One region of the Vibrio breoganii genome, then DNA from elsewhere that is predicted to be linked to it. Evidence: predicted binding sites of a transcription regulator. Region 1 holds the regulator's gene; each other region holds the start of a gene.
What was found. The regulator MetJ, encoded in region 1, represses methionine synthesis genes. The targets are predictions, from matches to a motif close to TTAGACNTNTANANGTCTAA.
Positions count from the first base shown of each region.

Region 2: metK (methionine adenosyltransferase) is a predicted target of MetJ. The motif match lies at 2,955-2,974, and genes of this name have one in related genera.
Region 3: metE (5-methyltetrahydropteroyltriglutamate--homocysteine S-methyltransferase) is a predicted target of MetJ. The motif match lies at 2,003-2,022, and genes of this name have one in related genera.

Region 1 covers NZ_AP024864.1:2,658,004-2,662,372, forward strand. Annotated here, with positions in the region: gene OCU35_RS12345 (O-succinylhomoserine (thiol)-lyase) at 1-705, opposite strand, end outside; gene metJ (met regulon transcriptional regulator MetJ) at 896-1,213, shown strand; gene OCU35_RS12355 (malic enzyme-like NAD(P)-binding protein) at 1,303-2,565, opposite strand; gene rpmE (50S ribosomal protein L31) at 2,733-2,951, opposite strand; gene priA (primosomal protein N') at 3,251-4,369, shown strand, end outside.
Region 2 covers NZ_AP024864.1:444,271-448,639, forward strand. Annotated here, with positions in the region: gene OCU35_RS02160 (SprT family zinc-dependent metalloprotease) at 31-525, opposite strand; gene OCU35_RS02165 (DUF2189 domain-containing protein) at 661-1,455, opposite strand; gene metK (methionine adenosyltransferase) at 1,726-2,880, opposite strand; gene tkt (transketolase) at 3,221-4,369, shown strand, end outside.
Region 3 covers NZ_AP024864.1:1,811,915-1,816,283, forward strand. Annotated here, with positions in the region: gene metE (5-methyltetrahydropteroyltriglutamate--homocysteine S-methyltransferase) at 1-1,991, opposite strand, end outside; gene OCU35_RS08490 (Gfo/Idh/MocA family protein) at 2,182-3,315, opposite strand; gene manD (D-mannonate dehydratase ManD) at 3,362-4,369, opposite strand, start outside.

The DNA of each region.
Region 1 (4,369 bases):
GCCTGTCGCGCCGATGCAGTTTCCCCACCAGCCAAGTTCTTCAGCGTGCTCTTCGGTTTTGGTGATCACCACACCGCCAATAACGTCAGAGTGACCATTAATGTACTTGGTGGTTGAATGAATAACGAAGTCCGCGCCCAGCTCTAGAGGCTTTTGGAATATGGGAGTCAAAAAGGTGTTGTCGACGCCCACTAATGCACCAACTTCAGCCGCTTGCTGACATACTTTTGCGATGTCCACGACGCGAACCAGCGGGTTAGACGGCGTTTCGATAAGAATAAGCTTAGGTTTTTTTGCTATTGCTGCGGCAAGTGCTTGTTCATCAGATTGATCAACAAACTCTACCTTGAAGTCACCCTTTAACGAGCGTGTATTGAATAGACGGTAGGTGCCGCCGTAGCAGTCATGTGGCGCAACAATTAAATCATCAGGGCCTAAAAATGCTGAAACCCATAAATTAAGAGCCGACGTGCCACAGTTTGTCACCACCGCACCTTTACCCGATTCCAACTCAAACAGGGCCGTCTCTAGTAATCCTCGATTTGGATTTCCTGAGCGGGTATAGTCGTACTTTGGTACATCTCCGAATGAAGGAAAACCATAGTTGGTGGACAGATAAATTGGGGGAACAACAGCATGGTGTTGGGTATCAGATTCGATACCGGTACGAACGGCAATCGTCGATGACTTGTGTTTACTGCTCATTTTCTTGTCCTTTCCTTTGACAATGACTGGTGGAGTTTGATACCAATCAAATTAATCTAATTCTGTTCATAGATTACCCCGATAACCATCAGACATCAACACATCTAGACGTCTAAATGCCTTTACATATAGCAGTCAATATCGCTAGAATTGGGTATTAACTCTTATATTAGGTAATAAAAGGTTTCCAATGGCAGACTGGAATGGCGATTACATCAGCCCATATGCTGAGCACGGTAAAAAAAGTACTCAAGTTAAAAAGATCACTGTGTCTATTCCGCTTAAGGTTCTTAAGATTCTGACTGACGAGCGCACTCGTCGCCAGGTGAACAACCTGCGTCATGCAACCAATAGCGAACTGCTTTGTGAGGCATTCTTGCATGCCTACACAGGACAGCCTCTACCTACTGACGAAGACCTAAGAAAAGACCACCCCGATGAGATCCCTGCTGAAGCTCAGCAAATCATGTCTGATTTAGGTATTGAGCTAGAAGTATTTGATGACTAATTAGCTTGGTAATTTGATATACCAGTGAGTAAATAGCAAAAGGGGGTTAGAGTACGCGTACTCTAACCCCCTTTTTACATATTTGGGATTTATCCCTGCATGTAGCTTTCTGGTAGCTCAATGCGTGCCACACCAGATTCAACCGCAGCCTCAGCTACCGCTCTTGCCACACGAGGAAGCAAACGAGGGTCCATAGGTTTTGGAATGATGTAACCCGTACCAAATTCTAAAGACTCGACACCCGCCGCTTTCAATACTTCTGCAGGAACAGGCTCTTTCGCCAGCTGACGAATCGCTTCTACTGCCGCAAGCTTCATCTCAATATTGATTTCACTGGCACGAACGTCCAATGCACCACGGAAGATGAACGGGAAGCAGATAACATTGTTGACCTGATTTGGGTAATCAGAACGGCCTGTACCCATGATAAGGTCAGTACGTACTTTGTGCGCAAGCTCCGGCTTAATCTCTGGATCTGGGTTTGAACAAGCGAATACCACAGGCTTGTCGCCCATTAGTGCCAGTGCTTCTGGAGATAATAAGTTTGGCCCTGATACACCCAAGAACAGATCGGCTCCTTCAATCACATCTTCTAGCGTACGCTTGTCGGTATTGTTAGCAAACAGCTGTTTGTATTCATTCAAGTCGTCACGACGCGTGTGAATCACACCCTTGCGATCTAGCATGTAGATTTTTTCACGCTGAGCGCCACACTTAATCAGCAGCTCCATACAGGCAACAGCCGCTGCACCCGCACCTAGACAGACAATGGTAGAGTCGCACAGTTGCTTCCCTTGAAGCTCAATGGCATTCAACATACCCGCTGCGGTAACAATCGCAGTACCGTGCTGGTCATCATGGAAAACAGGCACGTCACAGCGTTCAATCAGGCGGCTTTCAATCTCAAAGCAATCTGGTGCTTTAATGTCTTCTAGGTTAATACCACCAAAGGTATCGGCAATTGCCGCTACCGTATCAACGAATTCATCGATAGTGCGGTGCTTTACTTCAATGTCGATTGAGTCTAGACCAGCAAAACGCTTGAACAGTAGCGCCTTACCTTCCATTACTGGTTTTGAAGCCATAGGACCTAGATTACCTAGCCCCAAAATCGCGGTGCCGTTTGAGATAACCGCAACCATGTTTCCTTTCGCAGTGTACTTGTAAACGTTATCCACGTTTTGAGCAATCTCACGCACTGGCTCAGCAACACCTGGGCTATAAGCCAAAGCAAGGTCATGCACAGAATCAGCAGGAGTAGTCAACTCAACAGCAATCTTTCCCGGTTTAGGGAACTCATGATAATCAAGAGCTTGCTGGCGAAAATCGTTTACAGGTTGGTCATCAGACATCGAAGGAAAATCCTTTAGGGTTTAAGGGAAATAATAGAAGTGTTAGTGTAAATAAAAATCAGTTAATGTGCTACATAGTAGCAACACTATGAATTGTAATCTTTGCTTTCAGCTGAGATCAAAAAAGGCCGCCTAAGCGACCTTTTTCTGTTTCTTTACAACTAAGATTACTTCTTAGAAGAAAGAGCACCGAAACGCTTGTTAAAGCGATCAACACGGCCGCCAGTATCAACGATACGTTGCTTACCAGTGTAGAACGGGTGACATTTGTCACATACGTCTAGGTGGATAGATTCTTTAGCTAGAGTTGAGTTGAACTCAAAAGTGTTGCCGCAAGAACATGTTGCAGTAACTGCTTTGTACTCAGGATGGATACCTGCTTTCATGGGAAAACCTCATTTATAGGCCGTGTCGCTATCCAGTTCTATGCTGAACACCACACGTAGTTTCTAACAGTGATATCGTTTAATACGACATCTTCAAGGCGCAGTATACTAATGAAATAGTCTGTTGGGATCAACTTATTTGTCCCTTTTTTCGCCACTTTTTTCACCGTAACTCTTTATATTAAAGAGTTACGAAGGTGAGCTTGATTCACCTATATTCAATTATCGTAATCTTATGGGCTTTTCTCTAGTATTATCATGACTATCCGTTCTTGACTGCAAAGCCCCAAAGAGATCTCATGCGACCAACCATTGCCAGAGTTGCCCTACCTGTACCTCTGGATAAAGAATTTGAATACATCATTCCTGCCCACCTATTTCCCGTGGTGGGTGTGCGCGTATGGGTTCCATTTGGTCCAAAGAAGCTCCTTGGTGTGATCACCGCTCTCACCCATCAATCAGAATACGATATTAACAAGCTTAAACCTTTAACGGAGGTCCTTGACCAAGAACCCATATGGCCAGAGAAGCTGTATCGATTAATCCATTGGGGCAGCCGATTTTACCAATATCCTTTGGGCGATACCTTAAACGGAGCAATGCCCGGCGCACTGCGCAAAGGCAAGCCTGCACAAAAGCAGCCTCAAAAAACTTGGCAACTTACGGAGTCTGGTCGCAATCAATTGATGCAAGGCTTTGGACGAGCGGTGCAGCAAGCCAAGGTAATGAACGCCTTACAACATTGTCCTTTACCCCATCACGAGCTAGTAGATATGGAAATATCGAGCTCGGTTTTAAAAGCATTACAAGATAAAGAGTGGGTAACGTCTTCAGAAGTCCTTGAGATCAACGACCAATGGCAAGAGATTCGAGTCAACGAAGACGACAAGCGAGAGCTTAATCACGAGCAAATGCTAGCGGTAGTGACGGTTAACCATATCGATGGCTACGAATGTGCTTTATTAGATGGCGTAACGGGTTCAGGAAAGACCGAGGTTTACCTGCAGTTGATTGAAAGAGTGGTCAACCAAGGCAAGCAAGCCTTGGTACTAGTCCCAGAAATAGGCCTGACACCACAAACCATCAATCGATTTAAGCGACGCTTTAATGTTCCTATCGCAACCATTCACTCAGGGCTCAATGACACTGAGCGATTGAATGCCTGGCTTGCAGCAAAGAATAAAGAATGTGGGATCCTTATTGGCACCCGCTCTGCCCTGCTGACTCCATTTGCCAACCTTGGCATTATCATTGTCGATGAAGAGCACGACTCCTCTTATAAACAGCAGGACAGCTTACGTTATCATGCGCGAGACATGGCGATAATGCGCGCTCATTCCGAATCCATCCCTATTGTGTTGGGTTCTGCGACACCGTCTTTAGAAACCCTGAACAACGCTTTATCTAACAAGTATCTG
Region 2 (4,369 bases), 640 kb from region 1:
AGTTCGTTTTATAAGAAACTGGTGCGTTGATTAGCTGAGCTGCTTGCCAGTGTAGGTTAATCCGTTACCACAACTACGACAGGTGTATTGGCTCTCTCCGCGCAGGACCTTGTTGTGGCGGCGTATGGAAAGAGGGTAGCTGCGACAGCCACACTGATATTCAAAGGTTTTACCTTGTACTGAGCTGACATCCATAGTGTGGGTTCGCTCAGGTTTAATGCCAAACACTTTAGCCATCACGTATTGCCACTCTTTACCATGAGGCCTAACTCTGCCAAACACCTGATGGGTGATTAGGTGTGCTAACTCGTGTGGTAGCACTTCATCTATAAACGCTTGTTGGTTTTCAGCAAACAGCACTTTATTTAGTTTGATGGTATTGAGTTGCAACAACGCTTTGCCGGCTGCTTTTCCTCGCATATCGACCTCTACTTTGGGTATAGGGAAGCTTTGCTGGAAGTGCTTATTTGCAACCTCTATTAGCTGTGCTGTTGTTTTGGAGAGTTGATACTGAATCGGGGTCATTAAATTGAGTGTACTGACTGTATATGCATGCACTCTAGCGCAATCTGTTTCTACAAAAAAGAGGCAACCTTATCTAGGGTGGGTCACAGAGATAAAAAAGGGAAGCGAATGCTTCCCTAGTAAAAGATGGCTAAATTAGTGCTTCTTTTGAATGGTGGCATGATAAGCATGCCATGTGCCATACCCAAGAATTGGCATGGTGACTATCATACCGATCCCGTAAGTTGCAAATCCTATCAATACACCACCACAAATCATTGCAGCCCACACTAGCATCGGTCCTGGATTGCTGCGAACGGCGTTAAAGCTGGTAAATACCGCGGTCATAATATCTACCCTGCGCTCTAGCATCAGTGGCATTGAGAATACTGAAATACTGAATACGACGGATGCCAAGATGAAGCCTGCAATTGACCCTGTAATGAGGAAGGGCGCAAATTCAACGATGCTAGCCCCTTCAACTGAAGGGTAGAGAGCGTGTAGTAATGCCGCCACTCTCATCCAGAAAATCATGGCTACCACTAACAGGACGGCAAAACTCCATTGAGAGGTTGAATTACGCCCAATGGCTTTCATTGAATGAAGCAAGCTAGGCTGTTTTCCTCGTTCTCTCGCCCAGCTGGCATCGTATAGACCCAGAGCGAGGAAGGGGCCGATTAGCATGTACACAATAAGAGCGGGGAGTATCACTAGATGTGAATGATTCCCTTGCAGATAGATAAGGCCAACAATGCCAGCCGCCGCGGCGGCAAAGCAGATTCCATAGAAAAGACTAATTAGTGGTGACTTAACAAGGTCATTAAGCCCCAGCGATAACCACTGAAAGGGATCGCTAATGGTGATTTTGTTGCACGGCAGTGTCTTTGCGTAGTCACTGTCTTTGACTTCTGTTGTTTTCTGGAAGCCGTCTTCATCGTATGTACGAGGCATGGTAATCCTCCTGATTCTGTCCCGTAATGATTACCCTCGATGCATAGAGCAGCGCATCTCTAATAGAAAGACCAAGGGAGTTTGCCTGTTATTAATACGACCCTCTTGCTAAAAAAGCTGATCAATTTAACAGTTTGTTAACTTTTATAACTATCGTCTTGGATGAGGGGAATTACAAATTTTGTGCGGAAATTAATCAGAAGGAGGTAGGTTTGAAGCAAAAAAAACCTCAGCACCATGGCTGAGGTCTTAGCAATCGTGTTTTTAAGCTTACTTGATGCCTGCGAAATCTTTAAGGATTTCTGCTTTATCGGTTGCTTCCCATGGGAACTCTTCGCGACCGAAGTGGCCGTATGCAGCAGTTTGCTTGTAGATAGGCTGAAGTAGGTTCAGCATCTCTTGTAGACCGTATGGGCGTAGGTCAAAGTTTTGACGAACCGCTTCAATGATGATCTCGTGAGCTACTTTCTCAGTACCAAAGGTTTCAACCATGATAGACGTTGGATCAGCAACACCGATAGCGTAAGACAGTTGAATCTCACAACGGTCAGCCATGCCAGCAGCAACGATGTTTTTCGCAACGTAACGAGCGGCGTATGCTGCAGAGCGGTCAACTTTTGATGGATCTTTACCAGAGAATGCACCGCCACCGTGACGAGCTGCGCCGCCGTAGGTATCAACGATGATCTTACGACCCGTTAGACCACAGTCACCCATTGGGCCACCGATTACGAAACGGCCTGTTGGGTTGATGAAGAAGTTAGTGTCTTTGTTGATCCACTCAGAAGGAAGTACTGGCTTGATGATTTCTTCCATCACTGCTTCACGTAGGTCAGGTGTTGTTACTGAATCACAGTGTTGAGTTGAAAGAACAACAGCATCGATACCAACAATCTTACCTTGGTCGTACTGGAAGGTTACCTGAGATTTAGCATCTGGACGAAGGAAGTCTAGCTTGCCACTCTTACGTACTTCAGCTTGCTTCTTAACAAGAAGGTGAGAGTAAGTAATTGGAGCTGGCATTAGGATAGGCGTTTCGTTAGTCGCGTAACCAAACATGATACCTTGGTCGCCTGCGCCTTGATCTTTAGGGTCTGCTTTATCAACACCTTGGTTGATGTCTGGAGACTGCTTACCAATGGTGTTTAGTACCGCACAAGAGTCCGCATCAAAGCCCATGTCTGAGTGTACGTAACCGATGTCACGAACGGTTTGACGAGTTAGTTCTTCGATATCAACCCAAGCAGAGGTAGTGACTTCACCACCCACCATTACCATGCCTGTCTTCACGTAGGTTTCACAAGCAACGCGAGCTTTTGGGTCTTGCTCAAGAATTGCATCTAGAACCGCATCAGAGATTTGGTCTGCGATTTTATCTGGATGGCCTTCTGATACTGACTCAGAAGTAAACAGGTGCTTAGCCATGATGGGCTCCCTTATTTCTTAGTTAAGAAAAGACGCATCTTGGCGTCTTTTGAATCGTGCTGTTTAGTAGGTGTTTCTACTTCTAGACGTCTATTCTAATTTTGAATGTGTGAAATACAAGCTTTTTTACGATTTAAGTGAGCCAAACGTTTGCGCTGGGTCACACAAGTTTTTAGTTAAAATAGTGAGATGTTAAACAAATTAATCTCTCATAGTTTGAATTTTGCTCGGGAAAGGGTTTGCAGTAATAGAGGCGCTTTGCGACAATAACGGCGCCCAACACCCTCCGTTGGGATCAGGACTTATTTTTAATAAATTGCTTATGCATTCAGGAGCAGACATGTCTTCTCGTAAAGATCTAGCCAATGCAATCCGTGCTCTTAGCATGGATGGTGTTCAACAAGCTAACTCTGGTCACCCAGGTGCACCTATGGGTATGGCTGACATCGCTGAAGTACTTTGGCGTGGTCATTTGAACCATAACCCACAAAACCCAGAGTGGGCTGACCGCGACCGTTTTATTCTGTCAAATGGTCACGGATCAATGCTGATCTACTCTCTGCTTCATTTGACGGGTTACGAGTTATCTATCGATGACCTTAAGAACTTCCGTCAGTTGCACTCTAAAACTCCAGGCCACCCAGAATATGGTTACGCACCTGGTATCGAGACCACGACAGGTCCTCTAGGTCAAGGCATCACCAACGCGGTTGGTATGGCAATGGCTGAAAAAGCACTTGCAGCACAGTTCAACAAAGAAGGTCACGACATCGTTGACCACTACACCTATGCATTCATGGGTGACGGCTGTCTGATGGAAGGTATCTCACACGAGGCGTGTTCTCTTGCGGGTACTCTAGGTCTTGGCAAGCTAGTTGCTTTCTGGGATGACAACGGCATCTCTATCGATGGTGAAGTTGAAGGCTGGTTCTCTGATGATACGCCTAAGCGTTTCGAAGCGTACGGCTGGCATGTCATTCCAGCAGTAGATGGCCATGATGCACAAGCAATCAACGCGGCTATCCTTGCGGCAAAAGCAGACCCTCGTCCAACACTTATCTGTACTAAGACAGTGATTGGCTTTGGTTCTCCAAACAAAGCGGGCACGCACGACTGTCACGGCGCACCACTGGGTCAAGACGAAATCGTTGCGACTAAAGCCGCCCTTGGTTGGGAGCACGGTCCATTTGAAGTTCCTGCTGACATCTATGCAGAGTGGGACGCTAAAGAGTCTGGCGCTGCAAAAGAAGCGGCTTGGAATGCGAAATTTGAAGCTTACGCTGCGGCATACCCTGCTGAAGCAGCTGAGCTTAAACGTCGCGTTAACGGTGAACTTCCAGCACAGTGGGAAGAGAAAGCAAACCAAATCATTGCTGATCTTCAAGCAAACCCTGCCAACATTGCATCACGTAAAGCATCACAAAATGCACTAGAAGCGTTTGGTCAAATGCTTCCTGAGTTCATGGGTGGGTCTGCTGACCTTGCGCCA
Region 3 (4,369 bases), 850 kb from region 1:
GCATCTAGGGCTGCGACCGAGTCAATGATCTCGTTAAATTCGCTATAACACATGTGGGTATGGATCTGAGTCTCAGGTTTGGCGCTTGCTGCAGAGACCTTAAACGCATTCACAGCCCAATTGAGATACTCTTGATGATCCCTACTCTTCAGTGGCAAGCCTTCGCGTATTGCAGGCTCATCAATCTGTATAATATTGATGCCTGCAGATTGGAGATCAGCAACCTCATCTTGCAGTGCAAAGGCCAGCTGATTAGTGATCGCCTCTCGGGTAATATCCTCACGAGGAAAGGTCCAACAAAGAATGGTCACAGGCCCTGTAAGCATGCCCTTCATCGGTTTGTCTGTAAGGGATTGCGCGTATTGAGTCCAATCGACGGTGATCGCTTGTTCTCGCTCAATATCCGCCACCACGATGGCAGGCTTCACGCAGCGAGAGCCATAGCTTTGTACCCAGCCAAATTGTGTGGTTTGAAAGCCTGCAAGGTTTTCAGCAAAGTACTCGACCATGTCGTTGCGCTCGGCTTCACCATGCACCAGTACGTCCAAACCAATGGCCTGCTGACGCTCAACCGTATCTTTGATAAAGCCCTGAATGATTTCGCGGTATTGCCCTTGTGTCAGTTCTCCTCGCTTAAAGGCGGCTCGGGTTTTTCTCACTTCACTTGTCTGTGGAAACGATCCGATGGTGGTCGTTGGCAGTAATGGAAGCTTAATCACTTCTTTTTGGTGATGAGAGCGCTCAGCATATTTGGCGCTGCGCTCGGCATCTGCCGATGTTAGATTAGCCAGTCTTGTTTGAACACTTGCCTTGTTAACTAAGGTTGATTGCTGACGCTTGATGATAGGCTGACTGTATTGCTCGCAATACTCAATAGCTTGCTTGTCGCCCTCTAACGCCTTAGCAAGCCAGTTCACCTCTGCTACCTTTTGCTTAGCAAACGCGAACCATGATTGAGTTTCTTCGGACAATCCCGTTTCTAGCTCTAGATCAACAGGGCTGTGCAGTAGTGAGCAAGAGGTAGCAACCCACAAGCGCTCACCTAACTTTTCTTTTGCTGCTGTTAGGCTTTGTAGTTTTTCTACAAGATTGGCGCGCCATACGTTTCGACCATTGATTGCCCCCGCCGATAGCACCCAGTTTTCAGGCAGAGCTTTCACTACCTCTGACAGTTGCTCAGGAGCGCTGGCCAAATCCACATGCAGGCCGTCAACGGCAAGCTCAGTAATCGTCGGCAGGGCGTCTACCACTGAATCAAAATAGGTGGTCAGAAGCACTTTAACGTCACTTCTTATTACTTGGTATGCCAACTTAAAGCTACTCAGCCATTTTGCATCCAGCTCTAGAGATAGGATTGGCTCGTCTATTTGAACCCATTCAACATTCAGTTTTTCTAGCTTGGCGAAGATCCCCTGATAGGCAGCGAGCAGTCTTGGCAGAAGCGTAAGGCGATCGAACCCCTCTTCTACCTCCTTGCCGAGGTAAAGGTAGCTAAGCGGTCCCAATAAAACGGGTTTAACCTTATGACCCTGCTTTTGCGCCTCATTGATTTCATCAAACAGCTGAGTCCAGCTTAGCTCAAACTTATCGTCAGCTGAGAACTCAGGAACAATATAGTGATAGTTAGTGTTGAACCATTTGGTCATGTCTGACGCCGCTTCCCCAGAGCAGCCACAACTTGCTTGAGATTGACCTCGGCCAATGCGAAATAGGGTATCAAGATCTGGAAAGCCATTTTTATGACGCTTTGGCACATGCCCTAGCAACAGGCTGGTACCCAATACATGGTCGTACCATGCAAAATCACCCGCAGTAGCAAATGACAGTTGGTTGTCTTGCTGAAGGGCCCAGTTGTTTTTGCGAATATCCGAGGCGACGTCTTGCAGTGCTTTAACGTCGGATTCTCCATTCCAGTATTGTTCTAGTGCAAATTTAAGCTCGCGTTTTTCGCCAACTCGTGGATAACCAAGAATGTGTGTCGTTGTCATGATGCCGTTCCTTGTAAGATGTCTGGACGTCTAAAATATCTCTTAGGTGACGACAGGAAACAACATCGAATGATTCATATGGATTATGAAGGAATTTCAGTATAGGAATCGTGCAATTTGACGTAACGTGGAATGAAAAAACGCAGAGCGATAGCCTGCTCTGCGTTTTCAATAGTTTCGATTAAACAATCAATTACAGTAGATCGGTAACATCCACCCAGCGATCGTTCTTACGAATCAAGTCGATGATCAGCTGATATCTGCAGCCGTCTTCAAACGTCTGGTAAGGCTCCACTTCAATGCCACTCACATCCTTTACCAACTGCGTAGCAAGATGGGTCCAGCTGCGCTGTGTTTCGCACTCTATCGCCGGAAGCTGCTCGGTGATTTCGCTAGGCAGCGCAACCTCTTGCCACTGTCCTTCTTTCCACAAATACAGAGGTCCATCGCCATAGTGCCCTTTGATATAAATAGAGCCCTGACTGCCATGGAACACGATATGGTCTTCGTTAAAGCGTGGAGTTAATCCGCCATGCTTAAACAATACCGATACAGGATTAGCCGCTGGAATACGGCTCTCTATTTGGGCCATGACTGTGTAAGACCACTCTACATCGCAAGCGCGCCATTCAAGGTTCGGATCATTGATGTCTTTAGGGATAAAGTTTCGACGCTCAGTAAAGTTATGCACGCCCTCAACCACTGGCGCTTTTGGCATATCGTTACGCACCTCACCGCTGATGGAAAGGAGCTTTTCACCCACCACTGAGGTTACAATCGACAGCAAGTGCGTAAAGTTGTTGTTCAAGCGACCGCCACCCGCCTCAGTGCGGTGCGACCAACCAAATGGGATATTTCTATCTAGATTGAAGTGAGAAATACACTCAACTTCAGTGGGCTCACCAATCGCCCCTGCGGCCACCAGTTGCTTCGCATGCATGATCTCAGGCATGTAGCGAAAGCTTGATGCAAATGCCGTCTTAACGCCTTTTTCTTTAGCCAGACGATAGATTTCTAGCGCTGTTTCGCCACTTTCAGTGAGCGGTTTGTCGCAGAAAATATGACAACCAAACGAAATCGCTTCTTTGATCGCCTCTACGTGCGCTCCACCTGGCGTCGCAATAGACACAATATCCGGCTTGCACATCTCTAATGCCAATGCCCAGTTGGTTCCTGAATATGGAATATCAAGATCCTTGGCTACCTGAGTCACAACATGCTCGGTGCGCCCAACAATACCGACAACCTCCGCGCCCGCATCTCTAAATGCCTTGGCATGCCCTTGGCCCGCAAACCCTGTACCGAACACTAATACTTTCTGATTCATTTCTTCTCCAAAATTTCTGTTTAGTTAACGCTAGCTTGTATGAGACTTACCAGTGCCAAAGCGTGCCATCTTCTAGTCGGCTTACTGGCAGGTATGAGCGCTTATATTCGTATTTCGCGGCTTCTTCTTCATCAAATTCCACGCCCAGTCCTGGCGCATCGCTGACTAAGATCATGCCGTTATCTAGCTTCATCTCGTGCTTAAAGATGGACTGACACGCCTCGTTGCCAAAGCCAACAAATTCTTGAATACCAAAGTTATGAGTAGAGATATTGAGGTGCATGTGCGCGGCAAAACAGATTGGCGATAGATCTGGCGCGCCATGGGGAGCGGTTCTTACGTTGTACACAGCGGCAAAATCTGAGATCTTCTTCATCCCGGTAATCCCACCCGCATGCGTTGCTGCCGTGCGGATGTAGTCAATCCATTGGTTTTGAATCAGGTCTTTACAGTCCCAAATGGTGTTGTAGGTTTCACCCAAGGCAAGAGGCGTTGTGGTGTGATGACGAATCAACTTATAGTTTTCTTGGTTTTCAGCAATGGATGCGTCTTCTAAAAACAACAGGTTGTACGGTTCTAGCATCTTGCCCAGTTTTGCCGATTCAATGGGCGTTAAGCGGCTGTGTGTATCATGCAGAAATTCAGCTTGATCACCAAAGCGCTCCTTGGCTTTTTCAAATAGCTCAGGTACCAATTTAAAGTACTTACTAGTAGACCAATCCTGCTCTGGCGGTAATGGGCGGTTGCCTTGCAATTCAAAGTAATCTTTCTTGTCGCCAAGAACCCCATAAGTTTCCGACAATCCAGGGATAGCCGACTGCAGACGTACAGCCTTGAAGCCCTGCTCTATACATTCCTCAGCCTTGTCCAAGGTATCTTCGATGGTCTCACCATTGGCATGAGCGTACAGCCTTACGCCGTTACGGCATTTGCCACCGAGCAATTGATAGACAGGCAAGCCTGCGACTTTGCCCTTAATGTCCCAAAGCGCCATATCAATAGCAGCAATTGCAGCCATCGTAATTGGACCACGTCGCCAGTACACCCCCATGTA